DNA from 3 places in the Duganella hordei genome. Region 1 is predicted to be linked to each of the others. Evidence: predicted binding sites of a transcription regulator. Region 1 holds the regulator's gene; each other region holds the start of a gene.
What was found. Region 1 encodes FNR, which switches genes on or off when oxygen is low (the NO sensors DNR and NnrR bind a similar motif). Its sites were predicted from a motif close to TTGATNNNNATCAA; they were not measured.
Positions count from the first base shown of each region.

Region 1 (9,732 bases):
CGACCGCCAGCTGGGCCGCCATCTCGATGGCGCGCGCGGCGGGCTGGGATTTGTCGGCCTGCACGAGGATGGTTTTATAGGACATGGTCTGCTTCCTTCTTGTCATGGGTGGCTGTGGCAGGGGCAGGCGCCGGTGCGGATGCCGTTCGAAATCCTCCTGGCAGGCCAGGCAGGTCAGCGCGGCCGGCTGCACCCGCAGGCGCTCCGGCGCGACGGGGCCACCGCAGCTGACACAGCGGCCGTAGGTGCCGGCGGCCAGGCGCGCGCAGGCGCCCTCGATGCGGCGCAAGGCGGTCAGCTCCTCGGCCAGCAGCACCATGTCGCAACCGCGCAACTGGCGGGCCACGCCGGAATCGTCCAGCATGGCCCGGTGCTCCAGCAGCGCCGCCGCCAGCCACGCCGGCGCCTGCGCCAGATGCCGGCGCAGCTGTCCGTCCAATGCGGCGCGCAGCCGGTGCAGACGGTCGGCGAGCTGGTCCAGCTCGGCTGAGGGTGGGGGATTCATGGCTACAATGTACGGGCGCGCGCAGGCCACGTCTGTAGCATCAATTGATCCAGATCAAAATCGCCGGGAATACAAGGCCGGTCGCTATGCGCATGCAAGCCACCGCGCAACAGTTGCTTTCGAAATATTTTTTGGCATTCGGCGCGGTTCGATCGTATCATCTTGGGCATGAACGCCGGACCGGCGCAACTGTTCAGGATAGTCCGTTGAAAAATCTCCTTATCGAAGGCCAGAGCCTGGAGTGGCTGCTGGCGTCGGCCACCGACGCCATGCTGATTGTCGACCATGCCGGCGGCATCGTGCTGGGCAATCCCGCGCTGGAGCGGATGTTCGGCTACGGCCCCAACGAGTTGAGCGGCATGACGGTCGAGGCGTTGATACCGGCCCGCTTCCACCACGCCCACGTGGGCCAGCGCGGCGACTTTTTCCAGCAGCCGCGCTCGCGCGCGATGGGCGCCGGCGCCGAGCTGTTCGGGCAGCACCGCGACGGCCACGAGTTCGCCGTCGAGGTCAGCCTGTCGCCGCTGCACACCTCGCATGCGCTGCCGCTGGTGCTGGCCACCATCCACGACGTCACCGAACGCAAGAAGGCCGAGCAGGCGCTGCAGGAAAGCGAGGCGCGCATGCGCGCCATCTTCGAGACCGCCGTCGACGCCATCATCACCATCGACGAGCAGGGCGTGATGGAGCGCCTGAACCCGGCCGCGCAGCGCCTGTTCGGCTACAGCGAGGCCGAGGCGGCCGGCCGCAACGTGTCGATGCTGATGCCGCAGCCGCACCGCGCGCTGCACGACGGCTACCTGGCGCACTACCGCGAGACGGGCGAACAGCGCATCATCGGCAAGGGCCGCGAAGTCGAGGGCTTGCGCAAGGATGGCAGCGTGTTCCCGATGGAGCTGTCGGTGGTCGAGATGCAGCTGGGCGCGCGGCGCATGTTCACCGGCATGGTGCGCGACATTTCCGAGCGCAAGCTGGCGGAGGAGCACAACCGCCGCCTGATGCAGGAGATCAGCAGCGCCAACGAGGAACTGACCAACTTCGCCTACGTGGTGTCGCACGACCTGAAGGCGCCGCTGCGCGGCATCGGCTCGCTGGCCGACTGGCTGGCCACCGACTACGCCGAGCAGTTCAACGACGAAGGCAAGGAACACATGCGGCTGCTGATCAACCGGGTGCACCGCATGGGCAGCCTGATCGACGGCATCCTGCAGTATTCGCGCGTGGGCCGGGTCAAGGAAGCGCATACGCCGGTCGACCTGAACCGGCTGCTGGCCGACGTGGTGGACCTGCTGGCGCCGCCGCCGCGGTTCCGCATCACGGTCGCGCCGGGCCTGCCGACCGTGCTGATCGAGCCGACCCGCATCCAGCAGGTGTTCCACAACCTGATTTCCAACGCCATCAAATACATGGACAAGCCGGACGGGCGGATCGACATCGATTGCGCCGACGACGGCAGCCACTGGCGCTTCAGCGTGCGCGACAACGGCCCCGGCATCGAGCAGCGCCATTTCGAGCGCATCTTCCAGCTGTTCCAGACGCTGGCCTCGCGCGACCGGGTCGAGAGCACCGGCGTGGGGCTGGCGCTGGCCAAGAAAATCGTAGAAATGTATCAGGGACGGATCTGGCTTGAATCGCAGACCGGGCAGGGCAGCACGTTCTGGTTCACGCTGCCCAAGTCCTCTCCGTCGCAACCCAGAACAGGACAAGCCCATGAAAGTGAGTAACAAACCCATCCTGCTGGTCGAAGACGACCACGTCGACATCATGACGATCAAGCGGGCATTGAAGGAAATCCACGTCGGCAACGCCGTGATCAGCATGGAAAACGGCGAGGCTGGCCTGGAGTATCTGCGCGACCCGGCGCAGGAACGGCCCTGCATCATCCTGCTGGACTTGAACATGCCGATCATGAACGGCATCGAGTTCCTGCAGCAGATCAAGCTCGACCCGTCGCTGCGGCGCATCCCGGTGGTGGTGCTGACCACCTCCGAGGAGCAGCAGGACAAGGTGCGCAGCTTCGACCTGGGCGTGGCCGGCTACATGGCCAAGCCGGTCGACTACCGCCGCTTCGTCGAGATGATGCGCTCGATCGACCTGTACTGGACCATCAGCGAGATGCCGTGAACGCCGACCTTGCCGACAACGGCGCCGGCGCCCCAGCGGTATTGCGGGTGCTGATCGTCGAGGATGACGTGGTCGACCGCATGGCGTGCCGGCGCGCCTTCGCTGCCGATGCCACCGGCGGCTTTGCGCTGCTGGAGGCCGACAGCGGCGAGCGCGGGCTCGAGCTGGCGCGCGAGCAGCGGCCCGACTGCATCCTGCTCGACTACCATCTGCCGGACCTGACCGGCCTCGAATTCCTGGCCCACCTGAACGCCGACGGCGCCGGCCAGGCCATCCCGGTGATGATGCTGACCGGGGCCGACAGCGCCGCCGTGGCGGCCGAGGCGATGCGGCGCGGCGCGCGCGACTACCTGGTCAAGGACGTCGACGGCCGCTACCTGGAATTCCTGCCGGGGGCGATCCACCGCATGCTGCGCGAGCAGCGCCTGCTCAACGACAAGCGCCAGGCCGAGGCGCAGTTCCGCACGCTGGTCGAGCAGATGCAGGCCATCACCTACATCGCCGAGCTGGGCGAGGGCGGCGCGCTGCGCTACATCAGTCCGCAGATCGGCATGCTTGGCTTCACCCCCGCCGAGTGGCTGGCCGACCCCGGGCTGCACGGGCGGCAGATGGATCCGGCGCAGCGCGCGTCCACGCTGCGCGCGCTGGACGATTGCCGCCGCGACGGCAGCCCGCTGCGGCTGGAATACCGGCTGTCGGCACGCGACGGCCAGGCGCTGTGGTTCCGCGACCAGGCCGAGCTGGTGCGCGACGACGAGGGACGGCCGCTGTTCATGCAGGGCATCATGATCGACATCACCCAGAATAAGCTGACTGAACAGGCCTTGCTGGCGTCGCAGCAGGCGCAGCGCGACCTGGCGGCGCACCAGGAAAGAATCAAGGAACACGAGCGCAAGCGCATCGCCCAGGAAATCCATGACGAGCTGGGCGGCCTGCTGACCGGCATCAAGGCCTATATCTCGGTCAGCATGGACCGCGGCGCGGCGGCCGGTGCGGCGCCCGAGCCCTTGCTGGCCGAGGCGGCCGGACTGGCCCAGGACGCGATCGAGACGGTGCGCCGGGTCATCACCGACCTGCGGCCCAGCGTGCTCGACCAGCTGGGCGTGTGGGCCGCGCTGGAATGGTATGCGGAGCAGATCGAACGCCGCTCCGGCCTGCACTGCGCCTGCGCCATCAGCCCGGCCGCGTCGGCGCTGGAGCTGGGCGCCGAGCGCAGCACGATGCTGTTCCGCATCGCGCAGGAAGCGCTGACCAATGTGGTGCGGCACGCCGAGGCCAGCGCGGTGCAGCTGCGGGTAGACTACGCCGACGGCGTGCTGCAGCTGCGCATCGACGACGACGGCAAGGGTATCGCGGCCGAGCGCTTGCTCAATCGCGAGTCCTGGGGCATCCTCGGCATGCACGAACGCAGCCGTCATTTCGACGGCGAATTGAAAATCACCGGCAGGCCGGGGCAGGGCACGACCCTGCTGCTGCGCCTGCCATTGGACGCACACCATGAGCAATAATCCCATCCGCGTGCTGCTGGTCGACGACCACGCGATCGCCCGCAACGGCGTGCGCTTGATGCTGAGCACGGTCGACGACATCCGCGTCGACGGCGAAGCCTGCAACGCCAACGAGGCGCTGCAGCTGGCGCAGGCGCAGGAATTCGACGTGGCGCTGCTCGACATCACCATGCCCGGCAAGAACGGGCTGGAGCTGCTCAAGCAGTTGCGCGCCGAGCGGCCCAAGCTGGCGGTGCTGATGCTGAGCACCTACGCCGAAGATATCTACGCCGTGCGCGCGCTCAAGCTGGGCGCGGCCGGCTACCTGACCAAGGATGCGCCAACCACGGCGCTGGTGGCGGCGGTGCGCAAGGCCGCATCCGGGGGCAAGCACGTGAGCCCGGCCCTGCTGGAAAAGCTGGCCAGCCTGATCGGCGGCGGCGAGGTGGGCAAGCTCGAGGCGCTGTCGAACCGCGAGCTGGAGGTGTTCAAGCTGATCGCGGCCGGCGAATCGCTGGTGCGCATCGGCGAGACGCTGCACCTGAGCCCCAACACGGTGACCACCTACCGCGCCCGCATCCTGGAGAAAATGGGCCTCGACAGCAATGCCGAGCTGACCCGGTATGCGTTGGAGCACGGCATCATCTAGTTTCATATTGCAAAGGTTGTAGGGGAAGCCCTACAGATTTCTGTCCGGACTCCCCTACGCGACACGGCAGCGAAGCCCGATAACCGCGCGGCCGCCGATCGCCGATACTGTCTCCATACCGCAGCCAACGCTCAGATGCTGCGAAAAACACAACAGGGAGCAGCGAACATGACGACCAACCTCCAACTGGCAACACACAATGGCGGTGCCGTGAGCAGCAGCCAGAACAAATGCGCGATGTGCGGCTTGAAGAACCTGTGCCTGCCGGTGGGGCTGAACGACGCCGAGGTCAGCCGCCTCGACAAGATCATCGGCCGCCGCCGCCGCGTCGAACGCGACGAAAACCTGTGCCGCATGGAACAGCCGTTCAACAACCTGTATGCCGTGCGTTTCGGCCATTTCAAGACCTCGCGCGTCAACCACCGCGGCGAGCAGCAGATTACCGGCTTCCAGATGGCCGGCGAGCTGCTGGGCATGGACGCCATCGGCACCGGCCAGCACGGTTGCGGCGTGGTGGCGCTGGAAGACAGCGAAGTGTGCGAGATCCCGTTCGCCCGGCTGCAGGAATTGTTCGCCGACGTGCCGCAGCTGCTGCAGCACTTCCACCGCATCATGAGCCAGGAAATCATGCGCGAGCAAAACGCGATGATGTTTCTCGCCAATATGCGGGCCGAGCAGCGCTTCGCCTTGTTCCTGCTGAATCTGTCGACGCGCTATGCGGCGCGCGGCTACTCCCCCAACAGCTACCAGCTGCGCATGTCGCGCGAGGACATCGGCGACTACCTGGGCCTGACCATCGAAAGCATCAGCCGGCTGCTGTCGCGCTTTCGCAGCAACGGCTGGATACGGGTCGACAAGCGCGACCTGACCATTGTCGACCGCGCCAGCCTCGAGGCGCTGGCGACCGGCGCCGACCAGGACGGCACCAAGGTGGCCGCCAAGGCGCTCGGCCGCACGCCGGCGGTGGCCTGAGGCAGTGAGCCTGCCGCCGGCTCAGCCCGGCGCGCGTCCCGACCGTTCGACCGCCGTCTGGCAATCCACGCACGTCTGGGCGCTGGGCTCGGCCCGCAAACGGGCCGCCGCGATGGCCGCGCCGCACTGCACGCAGGTGCCGTAGCTGCCCGCGCGCACGCGTTCCAGCGCCTCGTCGACGGCGCGCAATTCCATCAATTCGTGATTGAGCAGCGCGATGTCGGTGTCGCTGAGCTGGCACGCTTCGGCCTGGTCGGCATCGATCGCGTAGCTATTAAACAGCGCCATCTGCTGTTGCTCGTCGGCCTGGTGCAGGCGCTGGCGCAACTGCTGCGCCAGTTCGCGGCGCCGCAGCAGCAGACTACTGTTGAGCTCGTCTATGACGTGGGCGCTGCTGTCGGGACTCATGTCGATCTCCATTCACTTGTTCAATGCAGCCATCGTAGAGACTCGCCCGTGCAATTTGATTGATGCAAATCAAAAAGGGCCGGCTTCGGATAGAATGGTTTTTCGCGCGCAAGCAGCAGCTTGCACGCTCACTGTGAGGAGAGATGCATGACGGATCCATCGAAGTATGTACCGCCGGCGATCTGGGTCGCGCCGGCATCGTCGGGCGGCACGTTCGGCAACATCAACCGCCCGGTCGCCGGCGCCACCCACGAACAGGAACTGCCGGTCGGCAAGCATCCGCTGCAACTGTATTCGCTGGGCACGCCCAACGGCGTGAAGGTCACCATCATGCTGGAAGAGCTGCTGGCGCTCGGCCATGGCGGCGCCGAATACGACGCCTGGCTGATCCGCATCAACGAGGGCGCCCAGTTCTCCAGCGGCTTTGTGGCGGTCAATCCCAACTCCAAGATCCCCGCGCTGGTCGACCGCAGCGGCGCGCAGCCGCTGCGCGTGTTCGAGTCCGGCTCCATCCTGATGTATCTGGCGGAAAAGTTCGGCGCCTTCCTGCCCACGGAAACGGCGGCGCGCACCGAAACCCTGAACTGGCTGTTCTGGCAGATGGGTTCGGCGCCGTTTGTCGGCGGCGGCTTCGGCCACTTTTACGCCTACGCGCCGGAAAAGCTGCAATATCCAATCGACCGCTATGCGATGGAAACCAAGCGCCAGCTCGACGTGCTGGACCGCCAGCTGGCCGAACACCGCTACGTCGCCGGTGACGAGTACACGATCGCCGACATGGCGGTCTGGCCGTGGTACGGCGGCATGGTGCTGGGGCAGTTGTACAGCGCCGCCGAATTCCTGTCGGTGCACGAGTACCGGCATGTGCGGCGTTGGGCCGACGAGATCGCCGCGCGTCCGGCCGTCATCCGCGGCCGCAAGGTGAACCGCACGTTCGGCAACCCCCAAGACCAGGTGCTGGAGCGGCACGACGCCGCGGATCTGGACTGACGCCGGCCGCTGGCATCGACGTCGGACCGAGGCACTGAAACACCGTGCCTGCGGTGCGTTTTGATCTGGATCATGGTTTTTTCACTCACTTGCTCTCATAGTAAAAGCCCGTTCGGCCCAAACGAGAGCATGTCATGTACCACACCAACGTCGCGCCGCCGACGGCGGCCATCCGGCTCGGAAGGGCGGGGGCGCCGCTGTTGTTGGCCTGTCTGACCGGCTGCAGCCTGCTGCGCCCGGTCGATCTGCCGCCGCCGGCGCCGGCGTTCCAGCCGCCGCCGGCCTGGTCTTCCGGCCACACCGCCACGTCCTCCGCGTCCGATGGCGCCGCGCTTGCCGGCTGGTGGCGCCGCTTCGACGATCCGCTGCTCGAGCAGTTGGTGACGCGCGCCCTGCAAGCGAACACCAGCATCGCGTCGGCGCGCGCTTCGCTGCAGCAGGCGCGCGCCACGCGCGATGCCGCAGCCGCAGCGCTGGCCACCACCGTGGTCGGCAGCGCCCAGGCCCAGCGTAGCAAGCTCGACGGGGCGTCCGCCACCAATAGCTACAACCTGGGCTTCGATGCCAGCTGGGAACCGGACCTGTTTGGCGCCAACCATCATGCACTGGCGGCCGGTGCGGCCACGCTGCAGGCCAGCGCGGCCACGCTGGCCAACGTGCAGGTCTCGGTCGCCGCCGAGGTGGCGCGCAGTTATATCGAACTGCGCGGCATCCAGGCACGGCAAGTCATCGCCCGCGACAACCTGGCCAGCCAGCAGGCCACGCAGCAGATTACCGCATGGCGGGTCCAGGCCGGACTACTGACTTCGCTGGAGCAGCAGCAAGCGATCACCGCCACCGAGCAGGCCGCGGCCCAGTTGCCGGTGCTGGAGAGCAGCCGGGCGTTGCTGGCCCACAGCCTGGCCGTGCTGTGCGGGCAGGCGCCGGCCGCGCTCGACGACGCGCTGGCGCCGCCGCAGGCGATACCCGCCGGCGGCGCAGAGCTGGCGCTGAGCCTGCCGGCCGCCACACTGCGCCAGCGTCCCGACGTGCGCGCGGCCGAAGCCCAGCTCGAAGCGGCCCGCGCCAAAGTGGCCCAGGCCGACGCCGCGCGCTACCCGGTGCTGCGTCTCGAGGGATCGCTGGGATTGAGTGGACTTGCCGCGGGCGGCAGCGGCGCGGCGCTGCTGCGCACCTTGCTGGGCAGCGTGGCGGGCAATGTGTTTGACGGCGGCGCCAGCGCGGCCCAGCTGCGGCTGCAACGCGGCGCGCTGGCGCAAGCGCAGGCCGGCTATCTGGCGACGCTGCTGACCGCGTTGCAGGAAGTGGAGGATGCGCTGGCCGCGCAGGCGGCCGACCGTCTGCGCCTCGATCATTTGCGGCTGGCCGCCGCGGCGGCCGACAGCGCCGCGCTGCTGGCGCGGCAGCGCTACGCCAGCGGCCTGGTGGACTTTCAAACCGTACTGGAAACCCAGCGCGCGCTCTACACGTCGCAGGACGGCGTGGCAACCGCCAGCGCCAACGTCGGCACCGACCAGGTGCGCCTGTACAAGGCACTGGGCGGCGGCTGGCAACCCGACGGCGGTGCCGCACCGATGAAGGGAAGCACACCATGAATCAACGTATGGCAGCACCGGCCGTCGTCATCGACGCACCACCACGCCCCTGGTGGCGGCGCGCCGCCGTGTGGGGCGCCGCGTTGGCGCTGCTGGCGGCCGGCGCGGCGGCGTACGCGTGGCGGCAGCATGCCCAGGCGGCACGGGCTCCCGCCTATGTCACGGTGCCGGTCAAGCGCGGCAGCGTCACGCTCAGCGTCACCGCCAACGGCACCTTGCAGCCGACCCGCGCGGTCAATATCGGCAGCGAGCTGTCGGGCACGGTGGGGCGCGTGCTGGTCGACGTCAACGACCAGGTGCGCGCCGGCCAGGTGCTGGTCCAGCTCGACACGGCCAAGCTGCAGGACCAGATCGTGCGCTCGCGCGCCGCGCTGGCCGCCGCCAGGGCCGAGCTGGCGCAAAGCCAGGCCAGCCTGGCGGAGGCGCGCGCGGCACTGGGACGGCTGGAGGAAGTGGCCCGCCTGTCCGGAGGCAAGGTGCCCTCGCGCGCCGAACTCGACACCGGCCGGGCCACGCTGGCGCGGGCCCAGGCGGCCGAGCTGAGCGCCGCCGCCAACGTACAGAGCGCCCAGGCCACGCTGTCGACCGACAGCACCAACCTGGCGCGCGCCTCGATCCGCTCGCCGATCGACGGCGTGGTGCTGAGCCGCAGCGTCGATCCCGGCAACGCGGTGGCCGCCTCGCTGCAGGCGGTGACGCTGTTTTCGCTGGCCGAGGACCTGCGCCATCTGCGCCTGCTGGTCAATGTCGACGAAGCCGACGTCGGCGCCGTGCGCGTGGGCCAGCCGGCCACCTTCAGCGTCAGCGCCTATGCGGACCGCAGCTATCCGGCGGTGGTCACCCGGGTGTCGTACGGCTCGACCATCACCGAGAACGTGGTCACCTACGTGGCCTACCTTGAAGTCGACAACGCCGACCTGAGCCTGCGTCCCGGCATGACGGCCACCGCCGTCATCCGCGCGGCGGTACACGACGACGTGCTGCTGATACCCAACAGCGCGC
Region 1 is NZ_BPWI01000001.1:837,675-847,406, forward strand. It holds gene ABWW33_RS03530 (universal stress protein) at 1-505, opposite strand, end outside; gene ABWW33_RS03535 (sensor histidine kinase) at 712-2,229, shown strand; gene ABWW33_RS03540 (response regulator) at 2,216-2,629, shown strand; gene ABWW33_RS03545 (response regulator) at 2,626-4,137, shown strand; gene ABWW33_RS03550 (response regulator) at 4,127-4,765, shown strand; gene fnr (fumarate/nitrate reduction transcriptional regulator Fnr) at 4,934-5,737, shown strand; gene ABWW33_RS03560 (TraR/DksA family transcriptional regulator) at 5,759-6,145, opposite strand; gene yghU (glutathione-dependent disulfide-bond oxidoreductase) at 6,293-7,135, shown strand; gene ABWW33_RS03570 (efflux transporter outer membrane subunit) at 7,270-8,730, shown strand; gene ABWW33_RS03575 (efflux RND transporter periplasmic adaptor subunit) at 8,727-9,732, shown strand, end outside.

Region 2 (9,732 bases), on a different contig from region 1:
CAGGCCGACGCGGCGCGTGAGCGGGAAGAAGGCCAGCACGATCGAGCACAGCGCGGCGCCGGCGCCCGGCGCGGTGCGCAGCATGCCCAGGCCGGACGGGCCGATGTGCAGCACGTCGTGCGCCAGCGCCGGCAGCAGCGCGGTGGCGCCGCCGAACAGCACGGCGAACAGGTCCAGCGAAATGGCGCCCAGCACCACCGGCCGGGACCAGACGAAGCGCAGTCCTTCCAGCACCGTGTGCCAGGTGGCCGGCTCGCGGTTGCTCGGCTGCTTGACCGATTTGACCAGGCACATCAGCACCACCGACGCCACCAGCAAGGTCGAGGAAATCATATACACCGTTTTCGGCCCGGCCAGGTAGAACAGCCCGCCCAGGGTGGGGCCGAGGATCACGGCGACGTGGAAGCTCGACGAGCTCAGCGCTACGGCCTTGCTGAAGCTTTCCTGCGGCACCAGGTTGACCAGGATGGCTTGCGTGGCCGGCCCCATGAAGGCGCGCGCGCTGCCGAACAGCACCAGCACGGCAAACACCGGCCACACGGCGGTCAGCCCGGCGACGGTGAAGGCCAGCAGGGTCAGGCCGCACAGCAGCTGGGCGCCAAGCGCGATGGCGATCAGGTTGCGGCGGTCGTAGCGGTCGGCGGCGTGGCCGGCGATCAGGATCAGCAGCAGGAAGGGCGCGAACTGCGCCAGGCCGATCAGGCCGAGATCGAACAGGTTGTGCGTCATCGCATAGACCTGCCAGCCGATGGCGACGTTTTGCATCTGGACGGCGAGGGTGCCGAGGGTGCGGGCGGAAAGGTAGAAGGCGAAGTTACGGTGGCGCAGGACGCTGAAGCCGTTGGCGGGGGGAGCGGAGGCGATGCTGTCGGACATTTGAGCTTTCAGGGAGCAGAGCCTCGGGACTCTGCATCCCTGTCTGCTCCCGGTTGGGTGGATGCTTGCTGCTTTATTTGTTGATATCTGCTTCCGTGGTGAAGGCGTCCGCGTAGAACTCGTCTTCCGGCAGGCGGCACTGCGCGACGAAATCGCGCTTGGCCGATTCCACCACGATGGGCGCGCCGCAGGCATACACCTGGTGGCCCGACAGGTCCGGCAGGTCGGCCATGACGGCCGCGTGCACGAAGCCGGTGCGGCCGTTCCAGTTATCCTCCGGCAGCGCGGCCGAGATCACCGGCACGTACTTGAAGTTCGGCAGGATCGCTTCCCACTGGCGGCACAGGCCGTCCATGTACAGGTCCTGCGGACGGCGGCCGCCCCAGTACAGGGTCATCGGCCGCTGCGAGTCTTGCGCGCGCAGGTGCTCGACGATGGCCTTGATCGGCGCGAAGCCGGTGCCCGAGGCCAGCAGCACCATCGGCTTGTCGCTGTCCTCGCGCACGAAGAAGGTGCCCATCGGGCCTTCGAAGCGCAGGATGTCGCGTTCCTTCATGGTGCCGAACACCTGTTCGGTGAACAGGCCGCCCGGCATGTGGCGGATGTGCAGGCTCAGCGGCTGGTCCTGGTCCGGCGGCGAGGCCAGGCTGTAGCTGCGGCGCTTGCCGTCGCGCAGCATGAATTCGATGTACTGGCCGGCGCGGTATTTCAGCGTTTCGTTGGCGGGCAGCTGCAAGGTCATGATGATGACGTCCGGCGCCACTTTTTCCAGCGTCGCCACGCGCGACGGCATCTTGCGGATCGGATAGTCGTCGCTGCCGGCCACTTCGCGCGCTTCGATCACCAGGTCTTCGTGCGCGATGGCGCAGCAGAACAGCGAATAGCCGGCCGCCTCGTCTTCCTTGGTCAGCGCGCGCTCCTGGTGCGGCTTGTGCGTGACCGAACCGGACACCACCTTGCCGCGGCAGGAGCTGCAGGCGCCGTTCTTGCAGCCGTAGGGCAGGCCGACGCCGGCGCGCATGGCCGCCGCCAGGACGGTTTCGTCTTCCTCGCAGCTGAATTGGTGGCCGCTAGGCTGTACAGTAATTTGAAACGTCATACAATCCTTCAAATGAAAAACCACAATCTTCGTAAATTCAAGCGGCCGCGCCTGCTGATCGTCGGCTGCGGCGACGTCGGCATGCGGCTGTTGCCGCTGCTGCGCCCGCACTTTCGCGTGTTTGCCACCACCAGCCAGCCATCGCGCTGCGCCGAACTGCGCGCGCTGGGCGCCGTGCCGATCGTGGCCGATCTCGACCAGCCGGCCAGCCTGCGCCGCCTGGCGGGGCTGGCCAGCCATGTGGTCCACCTGGCGCCGCCGCCCGCCGAGGGGCCGCTGGACCGCCGCACGCGTAATTTGTCCGCCATTTTACCTGAGCACGGCCGTCTGGTTTATGTCAGCACCACCGGAGTCTATGGCGATTGCGGCGGACTGTTGTTTGACGAGAGCCGTCCGGTGGCGCCGCGCAACCCGCGCGCGCTGCGCCGGGTGGACGCCGAACAGGTGCTGCGGCGCTGGGCGGTGCGCGCCGGCGCGCAATTGTCCATCCTGCGGGTGCCGGGCATCTACGCCGCCGACCGCCTGCCGCTGAAGCGCCTGCAGGCCGGCACGGCCGCGCTGATCGAGGCGGACGACGTCTACACCAACCACATCCATGCGGACGACCTGGCGGCCATCATCGCCCGCGCGCTGTTCCGCGCCTTGCCCAACCGTATATATCACGCGGTCGACGACAGCGACATGAAGATGGCGGCGTATTTCGATGCGGTGGCCGATGCGTTCCAGCTGCCGCGGCCGCCACGCCTGCCGCGGGCGGAATTGCAGAAGGTGGTGACGCCGGCGCTGCTGTCGTTCATGTCCGAGTCGCGCCGGCTGGCCAACGGCCGCATCAAGCGCGAGCTGGGCGTGCGGCTGCGCCATGCCACCGTGGCCGACGCCCTGAAGGGCCTTACTTCTTCTTCGCGCTGAGGCGCTGCTGCTGTTTCTTTTGGGTCTGGACCTTGTTCTGCTTGGCCTCGTACAGGGCGGTGGCGTCCAGCTTGGCCTGGGCCGGCGTGCGCATCTCCTCGACGTCGTCATGCTTGACGAAATAATCGGCGGCCTGGGCGTCGACCACCAGCTTGATCGCGGCGGCGTCGTCGAGATTGTAGATCTCGTGCAGGAGTGTTGTTACTTCATCAAGGAATTCTTCGTAAGTCATAGGCTTTAAGGGGCGCGATGTAAAAACAGGTAAAGGGGAGGGCGGAAGTTACAGTAATGCAAGCTCTGTGTCAGCTTTTTGTGACAAACTGGTAACAGGTTCGCTTGATTCAAATCAAGCAAGTCGTCACATGATACGATATTGTTAGTAATCTTATGAAGGAGCCACGCGGATGCCAGCCACTTTCCATCCTACCAAGGAACAGGTTCGGGCCTACATGCACCAGCGTGAATGCGACCGCCGCCCACCGCCGATGCCGGAAGAAATCCGCCGGCAACTAGGCTGGCATGGCCATAACGGCAATATTGACTTTCCCTCCACTTCCTCACTCCTCCTCCCCGGCACCATCGCGCAACTGGCCACCTTGCTGGCCGTCGAATGGTGCTTCCTCGCCGCCGGCATCAGCCGTTCCAACTAGTCTTTACCGGAATTTATACCTTTTCTTACAACAAAAAACTTCCTATCACAAGAAATAGGGGTAAAATCTATCTAAATCTCACATAAATGTGTGATGAGTTAGCCGTTCGTTAACGTAAGCGTGTATTATCTCGGTTAAGCACTAAAAACCGGCATAAATGTCTGTGTTTTGTAGTGCTTCATTGGTAAATGAGCTAAAAATTTTTCTTACCCATGTGTCGTTTTTTTCCAAAAAACGGCCGGAACCTACTTAAAAACATTATGTCTATCAAAGAAATCACCGCATCGCCGACCTACAACCCGAATCGCGTGTTGGACGCCATCATCGAGAAGCTGCAACTGAAGAACGATGCCGCCCTGTCGCGCGCCCTGGAAGTGGCTCCGCCAGTCATCAGCAAGATCCGCCACAACACGCTGCCTATCGGCGCGACCATCCTGATCCGCATGCATGAGATCAGCGATTTCAGCATTCGCGAATTGCGCGAACTGATGGCGGCCTGATGAAGCCCTCGGCTGCATAAAGAAAAACGGCGCGTACCTTGCGGTAACGCGCCGTTGTTTTATGCGGCTGTGTTGGTGGCGATGCTTCGGTCAGGCCGAGGTGCTGATCGTGGTGCCGATACGCTGGCCGCTGGTGTTGACCGTGGGCGCCGCGGCAACTTGCGGTGGTGCGGGCGGCGCTGGCGGGGCAGCGCGCTCGACCGGCTTGTCCGCCACCGTCTTGACCGGCTCAGGCTGGCGGGCGGGCGGCGTCGCCTGGACGGCGGCGGTGCTGGAGGCTACTGAATTGACAGCCATGATGAACTCCCATCGTCTGTAAATATCCCCTGAGTATGCCACTTTTCTGAGCATGCCGCGAGCGCGCTTCGCCTGCCTGTGGCGCGGACGCCGTAGTGCTGCGAACGGTGTCAGGCTGCGGGCGCCAGGCGCGGGCGGTCGGTGTAGAGGCCGGCCAGGCGCGCCTTGTCGATGGCCGCGCCCGCTTGTGCCGCACCCGTCACCGACTGGGCCAGCTGGCCCGGCGAAGCAGAGTAGGCGAACTTGACCGGCGACGCCGAGTAGGCGAACTTGGCCGGCGAGGCCGAATACGCGGTTTTCATGGCGGCCTGGGCCGGCGATGCCGAATATGCGGTGGCGCCTGGCGAGGCCGAGTAAGCGGTGCTGGCCGGCGAGGCCGAGTAGGCCGTCTGCAGGCCGGCGGTGTGGCGCAGGTAATCCTCGCCGAACGTCGCCTCGTACAATTCCTTCATGCGCAGGCCCATGCTTTCATGCGCCGCCAGGTCGTCCTCGCCGCGCAGGCCGATATACGGGAAGTGGTGCAGGAACTGGCCGAACACGGCGTCGCAGTCGGCCGCGTATTTCATCGTGTCGAGGATGTGGTAGTGCCAGAAGGTATCGACATCGACCAGCGGCGCCGCCTGTTCCGCCGGGAACATCTTCATCAGGAACAGAAAGCGGCGGTATTCGAATTCAATGGCATTGGCGCGTTCCAGCGACCAGCCTTCGCCGGATTCCTTGTGCATCAGCTTGACTTTGATTGGTTCGAGGTCCAGAGCATCGATAGCATTCATGGAGACTTCCTTTGAGTGGATGAAGCGGGTTGAAAAAAGCAGAGTACGCTTGATTTTTGCCCAGCCGAGGAAGCGCTTCCTTGATTTTTCTCAATGTTTGTCAGGAAATTCCTACTCGCTGTGCCAGATTAATCTGACGGTGACCTGATGACCGACGTCTCAGTTTGTCGCGTCGGCCGCCAGGCGGGCCGTGTCGTTGATGTCGTCGATCGAGGGCGGCGCCACGTAGTCGACCGGCACCGAGATGGTGACCGTGGTGCCGCCGTTCGGCGTGGCGGTGATGGCGCAGTGGCCGCCGAGCAGGCTGATGCGCTCTTCGATGCCGACCAGTCCGAACGAGCCGACCTTGTTGCGGTTGCTGTCGCGCATGCCGACGCCATTGTCGCTGATGGTCATGGTGAGCATGCCGCTGGTGTGGCGCAGTTCCACCCGCACCAGGCTGGCGCGCGCGTGCTGGATGATGTTGCTCAGCGATTCCTGCAGCACGCGGAAGAAGGCGGTGGCGCAGCGGTCGTCGATGCTGATGTCGCTCTGGTGTTCGATCAGCTCGCAGACCATGCCGGAGCGCTGGCGGAACTGGGCGATCTGCCATTCCACGGCCGCGCTCAGGCCCAGGTCCAGCACCGTCGGCCGCAGGTCGTTGATGATGTGGCGCACGCTCTTGATGGTGCTGTCGATCTGGCTCAGCGTGCTGCGCGCGCGCGCATGCAGGCGCGGGTGGCCCTGCCGCGTGCGGCTGGCCAGCATGTCGGCCTCGATCCGCAGCACCAGCAGGTTCTGGCCCAGGTCGTCGTGGATTTCGCGCGCGATGCGCTTGCGCTCCTGCTCCTTGATCTGGTCGGCATGGGCGGCCAGCCGGCGCAGCTTGAGGTGCGACTGCTGCAGCTTGGCCTGGCTGTCGCGCAGCTCCTTGGTCATCGCCTTGGCCATCTTGATGGCGCGCAGCCGCGACGACGACAAGGTGTGGAACAGCAGGTAAAACAGCAGCGAGCCGACAAAGCCGCACAGCATGGCCAGCCACGGCAGGAAGGCGTCGAAGTTGCTGTACCAGACCGACTTGGGCGAGCTGAAATGCGCGTTCCACTGGCGGCCGTTGAAGTCGAGCGGCAGCCTGATAGTGAACTGGTCGGCCGGACGCGCTGCGCGGTGCACCAGGCCCTGGTTGTCGTACAGCAGCGTGATCGGCGTCTTTTCATTGCCGCTGATGCCGCCGTCGTCGTACAGCATCAGGTGGACATCCTGCACCTGCATCTGCTCCAGCGCCGCCTGCACCAGGCGCGGCACGCTGAAGCCGATGCCGACCGAACCGGTGTAGGCGGCGCGGCGCTGGGCGACGTCGTACAGCGGCATGTCCTTGCGGTAGATCGGCAGGCGCAGCGCCAGCGCCCAGCCCTGGGCGTCCTTGGTGTTCTCGATCGGCATGCCGGAGGTGATCAGCGCGCCGGTGTCGCGCGCCTCGGCGATGGCGCGCGCCGCGCGCTCGCGGGCGGCGATGTCGATGCCGATGCGGTCGCGGAACGGCGCCACCGGTTCGATCATCGTCAGCACCGAGTAGGCGGGGCGGCGTCCGGGCGGCCTGATGGAGAAATCCGGATAGCCCAGCGCCAGGCCGTCGCCGCTGTGGGCGGCGCTGCGCTCGAAGGCGTCGCGCTCGGCGTCGGTGACGTAGCGGGTGTAGTTGATGTTGTTGAGCGCCGGGAACTGGCGTGCCAGGTTCAGGCCGCCGACATAGCGGTGGAAGGAGGCGCGGTCGACGCCGTCGCTGGCGTCGAAGAAACTGGCGGTGGCGCGCAGCACGTCGGTGTAGGCGTTGATGCGCGAGGTGATGTTGTACTGCGCGTTGCGCGACTGGTACAGGAAACGTTCCTCGGCGTCATGCTCGATGGTGCGGTAGACGCCGACATAAAACAGCGCGCCGATGCCGAGCGACAGCATGACGCCGGCCCACCAGACCGGCTTGGTCGGCGAGAACAGCTGTTTTTGAGCGAGGAAGGTTGCCATGTTACGTGCCTGAAGCAACTCCTGAAACCGGGGGATGAAGGCCGAATATAGGAAACTTTACCGATGCGAGTCAAGTAAATTTGCGTTTTTGGCATTCTATTAACATTTTGATACCGAATTCCCGGCGAGAAAAAACCGGCGCCTCCGTTGCGGGGGGGGCGCCGGCCTGCGGTAGTCTTATTACCCGAATCGCTTTTACTTGGCGACCCAGCTGTCCTTCAGGGTCACGATGCGGTTGAACACCGGCTTGCCCGGCGTCGAATCGACGCGGTCGGCGACGAAGTAGCCATGGCGCTCGAACTGGAAGCGCTGGTCCGGCTGGGCCGCGCTCATGCCCGGCTCCAGGAAGGCGGTGACCACTTCCTTGGCGTTCGGGTTCAGCAGCGAGATGAAGTCCTTGCCGCCGGCGTCAGGCTGGGCGTCGGTGAACAAACGGTCGTACAGGCGCACCTCGGCTTGCAGCGCGGTGGCGGCGGAAACCCAGTGGATGTTGCCCTTGACCTTGTAGTTGTCCGAGCCCGGCGTGCCCGATTTCGAGTCCGGGAAGTAGTTGACGTGCACCGCCACCACCTTGCCGTCCGCGTCCTTGTCGTAGCCGGTGCATTCGGTCACGTAGCCGTGGCGCAGGCGCACGCGGCTGCCCGGCTTGTCGTCGATCGGCGGGTAGTAGCGGAAATAGCCCTTGCTCGGCACTTCCATGAAATCCTCTTCCTCGATCCACAGCTCGCGCGTGATGGGGAAGGTGCGCACGCCCATTTCCGGGTGGTGCGGATGGACCGGCGACGTGCATTCCTCGCTCAGGCCTTCAGGGTAGTTGTCGATGATCAGCTTGAGCGGACGCAGCACGGCGGTGGCGCGCGGCGCCTTCGGATCGAGGTCCTCGCGCAGGCAGCCTTCGAGCGTGCTCATGTCGATCCAGCCGTCGGACTTGGTCACGCCGATGCGCTCGCAGAACAGCTGGATCGCTTCCGGCGTGTAGCCGCGGCGGCGCAGGCCGACGATGGTGGGCATGCGCGGGTCGTCCCAGCCGTCGACGATTTTCTCGTCGACCAGCTGGCGCAGCTTGCGCTTGCTGGTGATCACGTAGGTCAGGTTCAGGCGCGAGAATTCGTACTGGCGCGGCACCGGCAGCTTGAAGAAGCCGCCCGCCGACAGCGTTTCCAGCAGCCAGTCGTAGAACGGGCGGTGGTCCTGGAATTCCAGCGTGCAGATCGAGTGGGTGATGTTTTCCAGCGCGTCCGAGATCGGGTGCGTGTAGTCGTACATCGGGTAGATGCACCAGGCGTCGCCGGTGCGCACGTGGTGGGCGTGGCGGATGCGGTAGATGGCCGGGTCGCGCATGTTCATGTTCGGCGACGACATCGCGTCCTCGCTGATTTTCGCGCGCAGGATGTGCTCGCCGTCGGCGTATTTGCCGGCCTTCATGTCGCGGAAGATCTGCAGCGATTCGGCGGCCGGACGGTCGCGGAACGGCGAGTTCTTGCCCGGCGTGTTGAAATTGCCGCGGTTGGCCGCCATATCGTCTGCCGACTGGCTGTCGACGTAGGCGTAGCCTTTTTCGATCAGGTATTCGGCCATCGCGTACAACTGGTCGAAGTAGTCGGACGCGTAGTGCAGGTGGTGCTCGAAGCCGCCGTCGGCGGTCGGATAGTCGTAGTCGAAGCCCAGCCACTTGACGCTGTCGATGATGGTGTCGACGTATTCCTGCTCTTCCTTGGCCGGGTTGGTGTCGTCGAAGCGCAGGTTGCAGCGGCCCTGGTAGTCGCGCGCCAGGCCGAAGTTCAGGCAGATCGATTTGGCGTGGCCCACGTGCAGGTAGCCGTTCGGCTCGGGCGGGAAGCGGGTGATCACGCTCGGCATGCCCTCGCGGACGTGGGTGCCGGCCGCCAGGTCGGATTCGACGATGGCGCGCAGGAAGTTGGAGGTCAGGACGGGCGCTGGGCTGTTTTTGTCGTTGCTCATCTGAAAAGTTGGCTTTGCAAAAGTTCGAGTGAAGGGCATTTTACCGTATCCCTCCTGCTGGCTGAGGGGAAATGCTGCATTGCGGCGGCCCGCGGGCGGTTTGGACCTGCCGCACAGGTATAATTCGTCTTTAATTGTTCGGCATCACGGCCCGGAGTTTCCAAAATGGAAAATTACTACAACACACTGGGTATTGCGCCTAACGCCACCGACGACGAAATCAAGAAGGTCTATCGCTCGCTGGCGATGCGTTTCCACCCGGACCGCAATCAGGCGCCCGGCGCGGAGGCGCGCTTCAAGAGCATCACCAAGGCCTACGAAATCCTGTCCGACCCGGTCAAGCGCGAGGAATACAACCAGAGCGTGAACCACCGCATCATCATCGATGCGGAAGCGGAAGCGTACCAGTTGTGGCGTTCGGTGTTCAACCTGCATGGCACCGTGCTGCCACCGGCCTGAGCCGGCCTCACTAACAAGAAAGCAAGCAATGTCTAGAAAAGTACACCCCGAGTTCGCCTATCAATCGCGCGAGCTGGAAGGCCAGATCGAGGGCATCCTGGGCGATCCGCCGGACCGCAAGAACTACCAGCGCATGATCGACGCGCTGGTGTCCGAATACGCCAGCGGCGGCGGCATCGAGGACGTCAACATGCTGGCGTTCGCGC
Region 2 is NZ_BPWI01000002.1:698,973-708,704, forward strand. It holds gene ABWW33_RS07310 (MFS transporter) at 1-876, opposite strand, end outside; gene ABWW33_RS07315 (CDP-6-deoxy-delta-3,4-glucoseen reductase) at 950-1,975, opposite strand; gene ABWW33_RS07320 (SDR family oxidoreductase) at 1,988-2,884, shown strand; gene ABWW33_RS07325 (hypothetical protein) at 2,865-3,116, opposite strand; gene ABWW33_RS07330 (hypothetical protein) at 3,289-3,534, shown strand; gene ABWW33_RS07335 (hypothetical protein) at 3,795-4,034, shown strand; gene ABWW33_RS07340 (hypothetical protein) at 4,125-4,331, opposite strand; gene ABWW33_RS07345 (glycine-rich domain-containing protein) at 4,442-5,104, opposite strand; gene ABWW33_RS07350 (sensor histidine kinase) at 5,264-7,105, opposite strand; gene ABWW33_RS07355 (glutamine--tRNA ligase/YqeY domain fusion protein) at 7,301-9,067, opposite strand; gene ABWW33_RS07360 (DnaJ domain-containing protein) at 9,233-9,526, shown strand; gene ABWW33_RS07365 (hypothetical protein) at 9,555-9,732, shown strand, end outside.
Region 2: the regulator FNR is predicted to act here: its motif matches at 5,185-5,198, upstream of ABWW33_RS07345 (glycine-rich domain-containing protein).

Region 3 (9,732 bases), on a different contig from region 1:
ATGCGTTGGGCCGCCGCCATCAGCTCCGGACTGCGGATCAACGGCACGAACGGCCCGTACAGCGCGCCGCGCGGCCCGTCGATGACGGCTTGCGCCGCCACCTGCTGGCTGGCGCTCATTTCTGCAAAGGGAATAGGCCCCAAACGATCGGTCATGGCAAGCATCCTCGAGATTATTCGCTCATGTTGCGGCATAGATCAATGGAACACAAGACGATCGCGGCTATTGTCTGCTCTTGGTCACCTCCAACCTTCGACAGAAAGGACGCCATGAGTCATCTCATCCATCGCAACCTGCGCCGCCCGCCGCCGGTCGCCGTCAGCGCCTCCGGCCTGACCGTGCGCGACAGCCGCGGCAACAGCTACCTCGACGCCAGCGGCGGGGCCGCCGTCTCCTCGCTTGGCCACGGCCACCCGGACGTGCTGGCGGCGATGCACGCGCAGATCGACCGCAATGCCTACGCCCACACCGCCTTCTTCAGCTCCGAGGCGGCCGAGGAACTGGCGGCGCGCCTGGCCAACGACGCTCCCGGCGACCTCGATCACGTCTACCTGGTATCCGGCGGCTCGGAAGCGATGGAGACCGCCCTCAAGCTGGCGCGCCAGTACCACGTCGAAGCCGGCCAGATGGAACGCAGCGTGTTCATCGCCCGCCGCCAGAGCTACCACGGCAACACGCTGGGCGCGCTGGCCATCGGCGGCAACGAGTGGCGCCGCCGCCCGTTCGAGCCGCTGCTGATCGACGTGCCGCACGTGTCGCCCTGCTACGAATACCGCGACCGCGCCGAAGGCCAGACCGTGGGTGACTACACCGCCGCCCTGCTGGCCGAACTGGAGGCGGCCATTCTCGACGCCGGGCCGGAACGGGTGATCGGCTTTGTCGCCGAGACGGTGGTCGGCGCCACCGCCGGCGCCGTGCCGCCGACGCCCGACTACTTCAAGGGCGTGCGCGCGCTGTGCGACCGGTACGGCATCCTGCTGATCGCCGATGAAGTCATGTGCGGCATGGGCCGCACCGGCACGCTGTACGCGTTCGAACAGGAGAACGTGGTGCCGGACCTGGCGGTGCTGGGCAAGGGACTGGGCGCCGGCTACCAGCCGATCGGCGCGGTGCTGGCGCGCGAGCACGTGGTGCGGCGGCTGCGCGACGGCAGCGGCGCCTTCCAGCACGGCCATACCTACATGGGCCACCCGGTGGCCGCCGCCGCCGCGCTGGCGGTGCAGAAGGTGATACAACGGGATTGCCTGCTGGGCGCCGTCACGGTGCGCGGCGCGTCGTTCAAGCGCATGCTGAAGGAAGCCTTCGGCGCCCATCCGCACGTCGGCGACATCCGCGGGCGCGGCATGCTGCTGGCGCTGGAGCTGGTGCGGGACCGCGCCAGCAAGGCACCGTTCGATCCGGCGCTGAAGCTGCACGCGGCGGTCAAGGACCAGGCCATTGCGCGCGGCTTGATGGTGTATCCGATGGGCGGCACCATCGACGGCCACCGGGGCGACCATATTTTGCTGGCGCCGCCGTTCATCGCCACCGAGGCCGAGCTGGCCGAAATCACCAGCCGGCTGGCCGACTCGCTGACCCGCGCGCTGGCCGCGGTGACGTGATTATTTCTTCGCCGTCCAGGCCACGACTTCCTGCTGCTGCTCGCCCAGGCCGGCGATGCCCAGCCGCAGGACGTCGCCTTTCTTGAGGAAGCGCTGCGGCTTGCGGCCCTGGCCCACGCCCGGCGGCGTGCCGGTGGCGATGACGTCGCCCGGCTCCAGCGTCATGAACTTCGACAGGTAGCTGACGATCTGCGCCACCGAAAAAATCATCGTGTCGGTGCAGCCGGTCTGCATGCGCTTGCCGTTCAGCTCCAGGTACAGGTCCAGCTTCTGCACGTCGTAGATGTCTTCCTGCGTCACCAGCCACGGGCCGACCGGGCCGAAGGTGTCGCAGCCCTTGCCCTTGTCCCACTGCGGGCCGCGCTCCAGCTGGAACGAGCGCTCCGACAGGTCGTTGACCACGCAATAGCCGGCCACGTGCTTCAGCGCGTCCGCCTCGCTGACGTACTGCGCGCGCGTGCCGATCACCACGCCCAGCTCCACTTCCCAGTCGGTCTTCTTCGAGCCTTGCGGCAGCATGACCGGGTCGTCCGGGCCGGACAGGCAGGAAATCGCCTTCATGAAGACGATCGGCTCCTTCGGTATCGGCATGCCCGTTTCGGCCGCGTGGTCCGAATAATTGAGGCCGATGCCGATGAATTTGCCGACCTTCGCCAGCGGCACGCCGTAGCGCGGATTGCCGCGCACCAGCGGCAGCGACGCATGGGCGATCTTCTCCAGCTTGCGCAGCGCCTTGGGCGCCAGCTGTTCGGCCTCGATGTCGGCGATCACGCCGGACAGGTCGCGCAGCTTGCCTTCATCGTCGATCAAGCCTGGTTTTTCTTTGCCGGGACGGCCGTAGCGCACGAGTCTCATGGGATTCCTAGGTTAAAAAGTCGTTGCTATTTTAACCGTAGCGTCCCTGCCTCAGCCATTTGTTGGCGATGATCTTGGTGCCGCTGACCACCGGCGCCCCGCCGTGCAGGGTTTGCTTGTCCGGCTGGTGGTTGGCGTCGGTGTTCAGGAACCACAGCGCGTTGCCCTTTTTCGGGAACACTTCGAGCCCGATGCCGGGGAACACCGTGCCGCCGCCCTGGTCCACGTCGCACAGGTACAGGATGAAGGTGGCCAGCCGCTGGCCGCCGCGCGCCAGGTGGCTGCGATGGCCGGCGCTGTCCGGATCGAGCCAGTCGTAGTGCGGCCGGTACTCCTGCGTCTTGCCGTATTTCTGCAGCTGGAACGGCTCGCTGCACTCGGGCGACCAGTGCGCCAGCGCCGCCAGCCGGCGGTCGATGCGCTCGGCCACCTCGGCCTCGCCGCGCTGGATGAAGGCCATCTCGCTGGTGCGGCCCTCGTGCACCACGCTGGCGCCATCCGCTTCGGCGGTCACCGTCGAGCGCGTGTAGCGCCCGCCGCAATGGGAGACGATGGCATCGCACTCCTCGTCGCTGAGCACATTCCCCAGCAGGATGACCTGCGGCTGCTTGAGCACGAACAGCACCTCGACCTCGCGGTCCGGCGCCGCCACCAGGTTGCGGCTGACGTCGATGTAGGGCATCTCCTGCGGCGCCTCGAAGGCGCTGGCCGGCGCCGGCGCTGGCGCATGGGCCGAACCTGCGCCGGCGCTGTCGATGCCGCGCGCCCGCAGCGCCAGCGCCTCGTCGATGGCCGCGCGGGCCACCGCCATGCTGTGCTGCCCCGAGCGCGCCATGCTGTTGGCCATATCGAGCGGGCTGCAGGCGCGCGCCAGGTTTTCCATGATCCAGTCCTGCCAGGTCTGCGGCAGGGTGCTAAAAACGTTTTGATAAGTAGTCATCGCGCATTCGAGGGCTGGTCGCCGGGCTGCCGGATTGGAGTTCCATTTTACCGGAATGTGCCGCCCGTCCCCAGCGCCGGAACAGGAAAAACAGCAGTCCCGGCATTTGCAACAACACCAGCACCGCGAACGCGACCCGGTAGGCCTGCGCCGGATACTGCTGCATGATGTTCGGCCGCCAGCAGCCGACCAGCGCGCCGAAGCCCGCCTGCACCGCGAACGCGCCGAGGAAGATCATCAGGTTCAGGCAGGTGGCGCCGCGTCCCGTCAGCGCGCCGGGCAGGCTTTGCGCGACGATCGCATATTCGATGCCGGTCACCGTGCCGACCAGCGTAAACAACACCGACAACAGCTGGTAGCTGGGCGCCCAGTTGCAGACGAAACCCAGCTGCACCACGATGAACAGCGCCACGCCGGCCGCCGCCACGCTGAGCGGCCGCACGCCGCGCCGGCCGGCCCACTCGGTGATCATGCCGACCGCGATGGCACCGAAAATGATCGCCGCCATGCTCAGGTACAGCAGGTAGGCCACCGCCTCCTCGGAAAAATGCGCGACGTCGACCAGCCAGCGGCTGATCCACAAGCCCTGCATGCCGAAGAACACCGTGTGCGGCACCAGCACCAGCTGCGCAGCCTCGCGAAAGGCCGGATGGCGGACCACCTCGCGCATCGCCGCCAGCGTTGCCGGCCGCAGCGTTCCGGTTTGGGGATGGGCCGGCGCCAGCAGCCGGATCAGCAGCCCGGTGCCTGCCGCCGCCGCGGCCAGCCAGACGAACAGCCCGCGCCAGTCGGTGTAGTGCAGCGCCAGCCGCACCGGCAGGGTGGCCGAGGCCGCGCCCAGGCCGCCCACCGCGATCAGGTAGCCCTGCACCGACGGCAGCCGCGCCGGCGCGATCCAGGTCGAGATCGCCTTCACCGCCGACATGAAGCAGCCGCCCAGTCCCAGCCCGATCAGCGCGCGCGCCAGCAGCAGCTGGGTGAAATCGTGGCCGCCCGAGAAGGCCAGCGCGCCGGCGGCGGCCAGCATCAGCATCGGCAGCTGCACCCTGGCCGGCCCCCAGCGGTCCAGCGCCATGCCCACCGGCAGCTGCACCAGCGCGAACGAAAAGAAGTAGGCGCTGGTCAGCAGGCCAAGCTGGCCGGGCGTCAGCGACAACGCCGCCACCAGTTGCGGCGCCAGCGTCGCGTTCACGGTGCGCATCAGGCTCGACAGATAGTGGCCCAGCGCGAACGGCAGAAACACCAGCACGAACACGGCGCGGCCGGACAGCCTGGGGAGCGGCGCCGTCATCGCGTTCCCCTAGGCGGCCGTGTGCGAACCGCATTCGGCGGCAGCGCGCATGGCCTCTTCCTGGCGCGCCGAGATCAGCGGGATCACCTTGCGCCGGCCCGGCGGCTCGGCGCCGAACTCGCTGCGGCTGCCGCCCTCCTCCTCGAAGAAGAACTTGTCCTTGCCGAAGGCCGGCTTCAGCTCGTCCATCCAGGTCGCCTGCGGATCGAATTTCGCGTAGAACGGCTTGCGCACCCAGTCCGGATTGCGCGCCTGCAGGAACTGCAGCGCGAACAGCTTCTCGCCGGCGATGGTGACGATGCCGTCGATCACCACCTTGCCGGGGAAGGCGCTCATCGACGGCCCGCGCACGGTGCGCGACAGGCCCGACACCATCTGGTACGCCTGCTGGAAGATCTCGTGCGCGCGCGCCAGCGGCAGTTGGAAATACTCGCGCGGCCCGGTGTCGCGCTCGACGAACATATAGTAGGGAATGGCGCCCAGCCGCACGCCGGTCTGCCACAATTCCGCCCAACTTTTCGGATCCTCGTTGATATGCCGTATCAGCGGCCCCTGCATGCGCAGGGTGGCGCCGGTGCCGACGATGCGCTTGACCGCCTGCTGCGCGATCTCCGGCCGCAGTTCGATCGCGTGGTTGTAATGGCCCATGATCGCCATGTTCTTGCCGCTGGCGACCACGCGCTCGAACAGCCGCAGCAAGTCGTCGGCGTCGCGGTCCGAGACGAAGCGCTGCGGCCAGTACGCCACCGACTTGGTGCCGATGCGGATGTTCTGGATATGCGCCAGCTCCGGGACCAGCAGCGGTTCGATGTAGGCCTCCAGCGAGCGCGTGTTCATGATCAGCGGATCGCCGCCGGTGATCAGCACGTCGGTCACCTCCGGGTGCGTCTTCAGGTAGGACGCCAGCTCGTGCGACTCCTTGGCGTCGAACTTCATGTCGTCCATGCCGACGAACTGCGGCCAGCGGAAGCAGAAGGTGCAGTAGGCGTGGCAGGTCTGCCCCGCGCTGGGGAAGAACAACACCGTCTCCTTGTACTTGTGCTGCAGGCCCTTGAGCGGCGCGTCGTTCACGCGCGGCACGTTGTGCGTCATCTGCCCGGCCGGATGGGGGTTCATGCGCATGCGGATCTTGCGCACCAGCTCCACCAGCGCGGCCTGGTTGGCGCGGCCCAGCACCAGCTCGCGCAGCTGCGCGTAGTCGTCCGGCGCCAGCATGTCGCGGTGGGGGAAGGTCAGGCGGTAGATCGGATCGTCGGGGATGTTGTTCCAGTCGATCAGGTGGTCGAGCACATATTCATTGGTGCGGAACGGCAGCACGTGCGACACCACCTGCACCGCCTCCTGCAGGTCGCGCGGGATCCACTCCCATTGGCGCGAGTTGGGGATGGTCTGGCGGATGAACGGCTTGAACTTGGGCGCCTGTGCGCCGGCGGCATTCCAGGACGAAATCGGAGTAGTGGTCATCGCGGGTTCCTATCGCAGTGAGGTGGCGGAAACTGCATGCTAGGCCCCGCGCCCCACCGTGCGATTGCCGCAAATCAACTGACGCATGGAAAGATATTTTGCATTGATGCAGACCGCATCCGACGTTGCCACACGGCCAGAACTTGCGACACCGCAATTCGCCGCGCCCCCGCCGGCGTACAGTTCATCGAAGCAATCCCGCCCGCCACCATCGAGGAAACGTCATGAGACTGACCGCCGCCACCCTGGCCGCCGCCGTGCTGTGCCTGCCCGCCCGCGCCGCCGAGCCGACCGAAAAAGACGCCATCGCCATGGCCGAGAAAGGCGCCGCCTTCATCAAGGCGCACGGCAAGGAAGAGATGATGAAGAAGATCAGCGCCAAGGACCCCGACTATGTCCAGGGCTCGCTGTATGTCGACCTGCGCGACATCAACACCGGCATCGTGCTGGCGCACCCGATCAATCCGTCCATCGTCGGCAAGGACCTGACCGACGTGCCCGACGCCAACGGCAAGAAATACCGCCGCGAGATCATCGAGCTGGCCGCCAGGAGGGGCCACGGCTGGGTCGACTACATGTACAAGAACCCCACCAGCGGCAAGCTCGAAGCCAAGACCACCTACATCCTGCGCGTCGGCGATGCGGTGCTGGAAGCGGGCATCTACAAAAAATAGCGGGAGCGCATCATGCTGAAGAAACTGCGTATCGGTCCCAAACTGCTGCTGGCGCCGTGCCTGGTGCTGCTGCTGCTGATCGTGACGGCCGCCGCCTCTTACTACGGCATGGTGCGACAAAACGCCTCGCTGGAAAACCTGGTGCAGGTGCGCGCCGCGCGCCTGAAGATCGCGGCCGACGTCTCCGGCGACGCCCGCTACGCCCACGCCCACATCTACCAGCTGCTGGCCTGGGTCAACGGCAGCTTCGCGCAGGCGCGGCTCGACGCGCTGAGCCGGCAGATCAAGACCGCCCACGCCGATATCGAGACCCAGCTGTGCCAGCTGGCCGATGCCGCGGCAGATCCTGCCGCCGATACCGACGACGAACGCAAGATCGTCGGGCAGTCGCTGCTGTCGCTGAACGCCTATCGCAAAGCCGTGCTGGAAACCATGGACATGGCGCAGATGGACCAGAGCATCGCCACCAACTCGATGGCGCGCGCGGAAAAACAATTCCTGCTGCTGAACGAACAGCTGGCGCAGTTGTCGGCGCTGGAAAAGCGCTACAGCGAACAGGCGCACGCGCGCGCCAAGGCCGAGTTCCACGCGCTGAGCACGACCATGGCGGTCATGGTGCTGCTGTCGATCGCGCTGTCGATCGGCGTGACGATGGCGGTGCGCGGCGCCATGCTGCGCGACATCCGCGCCATCGCCGACGTGGTGGTGGCGCTGGCCGCCGGCCGCCTCGGCACCGGCCGGCGCAACGACGGCCGCGACGAGATCGCCGACACCGCCCGCATGCTGGACCAGACCATGCACAACCTGACGCAGACGCTGACCGCCATCATGACTTCGGTGCGCTCGATCGACACCGCCGCCCACGAAATCGCCAGCGGCAACCTCGACCTGTCGACCCGCACCGAGATGCAGGCCAGCTCGCTGGAGCAGACCGCCAGCGCGATGGACAGCCTGACGCAGGCGGTGCAGCAGAACGCCGCCAACGCGCGCCAGGCCTGCACCCTGGCGGCCGGCGCCTCCGAGCTGGCGCAGCACGGCGGCACGGCGGTGCAGCAGGCGGTGCGGACGATGGCCTCGATCCGCGCCAGCTCGCGCCAGATCGTCGACATCATCGGCGTCATCGACGGCATCTCGTTCCAGACCAATATCCTGGCGCTGAACGCGGCGGTGGAGGCGGCGCGCGCCGGCGAGCAGGGACGCGGCTTCGCCGTGGTGGCCTCGGAAGTACGCACGCTGGCGCAACGCTCGGCCGCCGCGGCCAGGGAAATCAAGGCGCTGATCGCGGCCTCGGTCTCCACCATCGACAGCGGCAGCGCCTCGGTGCAGCAGGCCGGCGAACGCATGGACGACATCGTCGCCTCGGTGCGCCAGGTGAACGACATCATCGCCCGCATCAGCGAGGCCAGCGCCGAGCAGGCGCAGGGCATCGCCGAGGTCAACCAGGCGGTCGGGCAGATGGACGACATGACGCAGCAGAACGCCGCGCTGGTCGAGCAGGCCGCGGCGGCGGCGGCCAGCCTGCAGGATCAGGCCAGCCACCTGTCCGAGGCGGTGTCGGTGTTCAAGCTGGCGCCGGCCCCGACTTCAACGCATGGGCTTGCTCAAAAAGCGCGAGCCGGCCTGCACGAAGCGCCACGGCAGCTCCACGGCTTTGGAAATGCCGATGCGCGGGCCGGCTAGCACTTCCAACGCAATCTTCGGCGCATGGTCGCGCGGCAGCAGCTCGAACGGCGGCGCGTCCAGCGGCCAGTTGTTCAGGGCCCGCGTCACGCCCAGCGCCTGGCACAGCCGCCCCGGTCCCGAGCACAGCAGCCGCTCGTCTTCCAGGCCGCGCCGCTCGCGCATCAATTCCAGCCCCGCCACCGGCTCCAGCGCGCGGATCAGCACCCCGGCGCCGTGGCCCTCCTCGCGGCAGACAAAATTCAAACACCAGTGCAGGCCGTGCGAGCGGTACACATAGCTGCGCCCGGGCGGCCCGAACATCGAGAAATTGCGCGGGGTCGGCCCGTTGAAGGTGTGGGCGGCCGGCTCGGTGCCGTCGTAGGCCTCGGTCTCGACGATGCGCCCGCCGACGCCGTCGACCAGCAAGGTCACGCCGATCAGCCGGCGCGCCACCTCGTGCGAGGGCGCGCTGAAATCTATGCCTGCAAGTAGCGTATTCATCCATGTATTGTAAACGTCAACATGGCCTGGAGGCTCATGAAACACGTGACAAATGATTATCGAATCGCCGCGACCCGCGGTACAAAGCGACAAAATACGGCGGCGCGGCCAGAAAATCGGGAGAAATTCATGCCGCCGGCGCGCGCTTGCGGCGATAATCGGAGTAAGCATGCCCAGCATGAGTTGGCGCCCTGGTTTATAGTGATGAAATAACATCATGATGAAATAGCGTCGCGCGCCGCCCTTACCCCAAGATGAACACGATGACGACAGTTGCAGCCAAAGCCATGCCAGCAGAAAACGCGGTAGAAGACGCGCTGATGCGCTCGATCCGCATTCCGCCCCGGCCCAGCCTGCTTGTCGACCTGCAGCGCGAGCTGGCGCTGCCCGATCCGTCGCCGCGCAAGATCGCCCGCATCATCGGCAACGACGTCGGCATGTCCGGCGCGCTGCTCAAGCTGGCCAACTCGCCGTTCTTCGGCGCCGCGCGCAAGGCCAAGTCGGTCGAGCAGGGCATCAACTTCCTCGGCATCAACCAGTGCGCCGCGCTGCTGACCGGGCTGCTGGCGCGCCAGGCCATCGAAGGCAAGGAGGCCGACCTCAACGCGTTCTGGGAAATCTCCGCCCGGCGCGCCCAGGCCGTGGTGTTCTTCTCGCAAAAGCTGCGCATCGCGCCGCCCGACATCGCCCACACCTTCGGCCTGTTCTGCGACATCGGCGTGCCGCTGCTGATGAACCGCTTCA
Region 3 is NZ_BPWI01000003.1:285,366-295,097, forward strand. It holds gene ABWW33_RS09405 (carboxymuconolactone decarboxylase family protein) at 1-155, opposite strand, end outside; gene ABWW33_RS09410 (aspartate aminotransferase family protein) at 270-1,601, shown strand; gene ABWW33_RS09415 (fumarylacetoacetate hydrolase family protein) at 1,602-2,456, opposite strand; gene ABWW33_RS09420 (2OG-Fe(II) oxygenase) at 2,488-3,396, opposite strand; gene ABWW33_RS09425 (MFS transporter) at 3,371-4,687, opposite strand; gene ABWW33_RS09430 (KamA family radical SAM protein) at 4,697-6,151, opposite strand; gene ABWW33_RS09435 (cache domain-containing protein) at 6,376-6,825, shown strand; gene ABWW33_RS09440 (methyl-accepting chemotaxis protein) at 6,838-8,505, shown strand; gene ABWW33_RS09445 (DNA-3-methyladenine glycosylase) at 8,410-8,988, opposite strand; gene ABWW33_RS09450 (HDOD domain-containing protein) at 9,252-9,732, shown strand, end outside.
Region 3: the regulator FNR is predicted to act here: its motif matches at 6,216-6,229, upstream of ABWW33_RS09430 (KamA family radical SAM protein).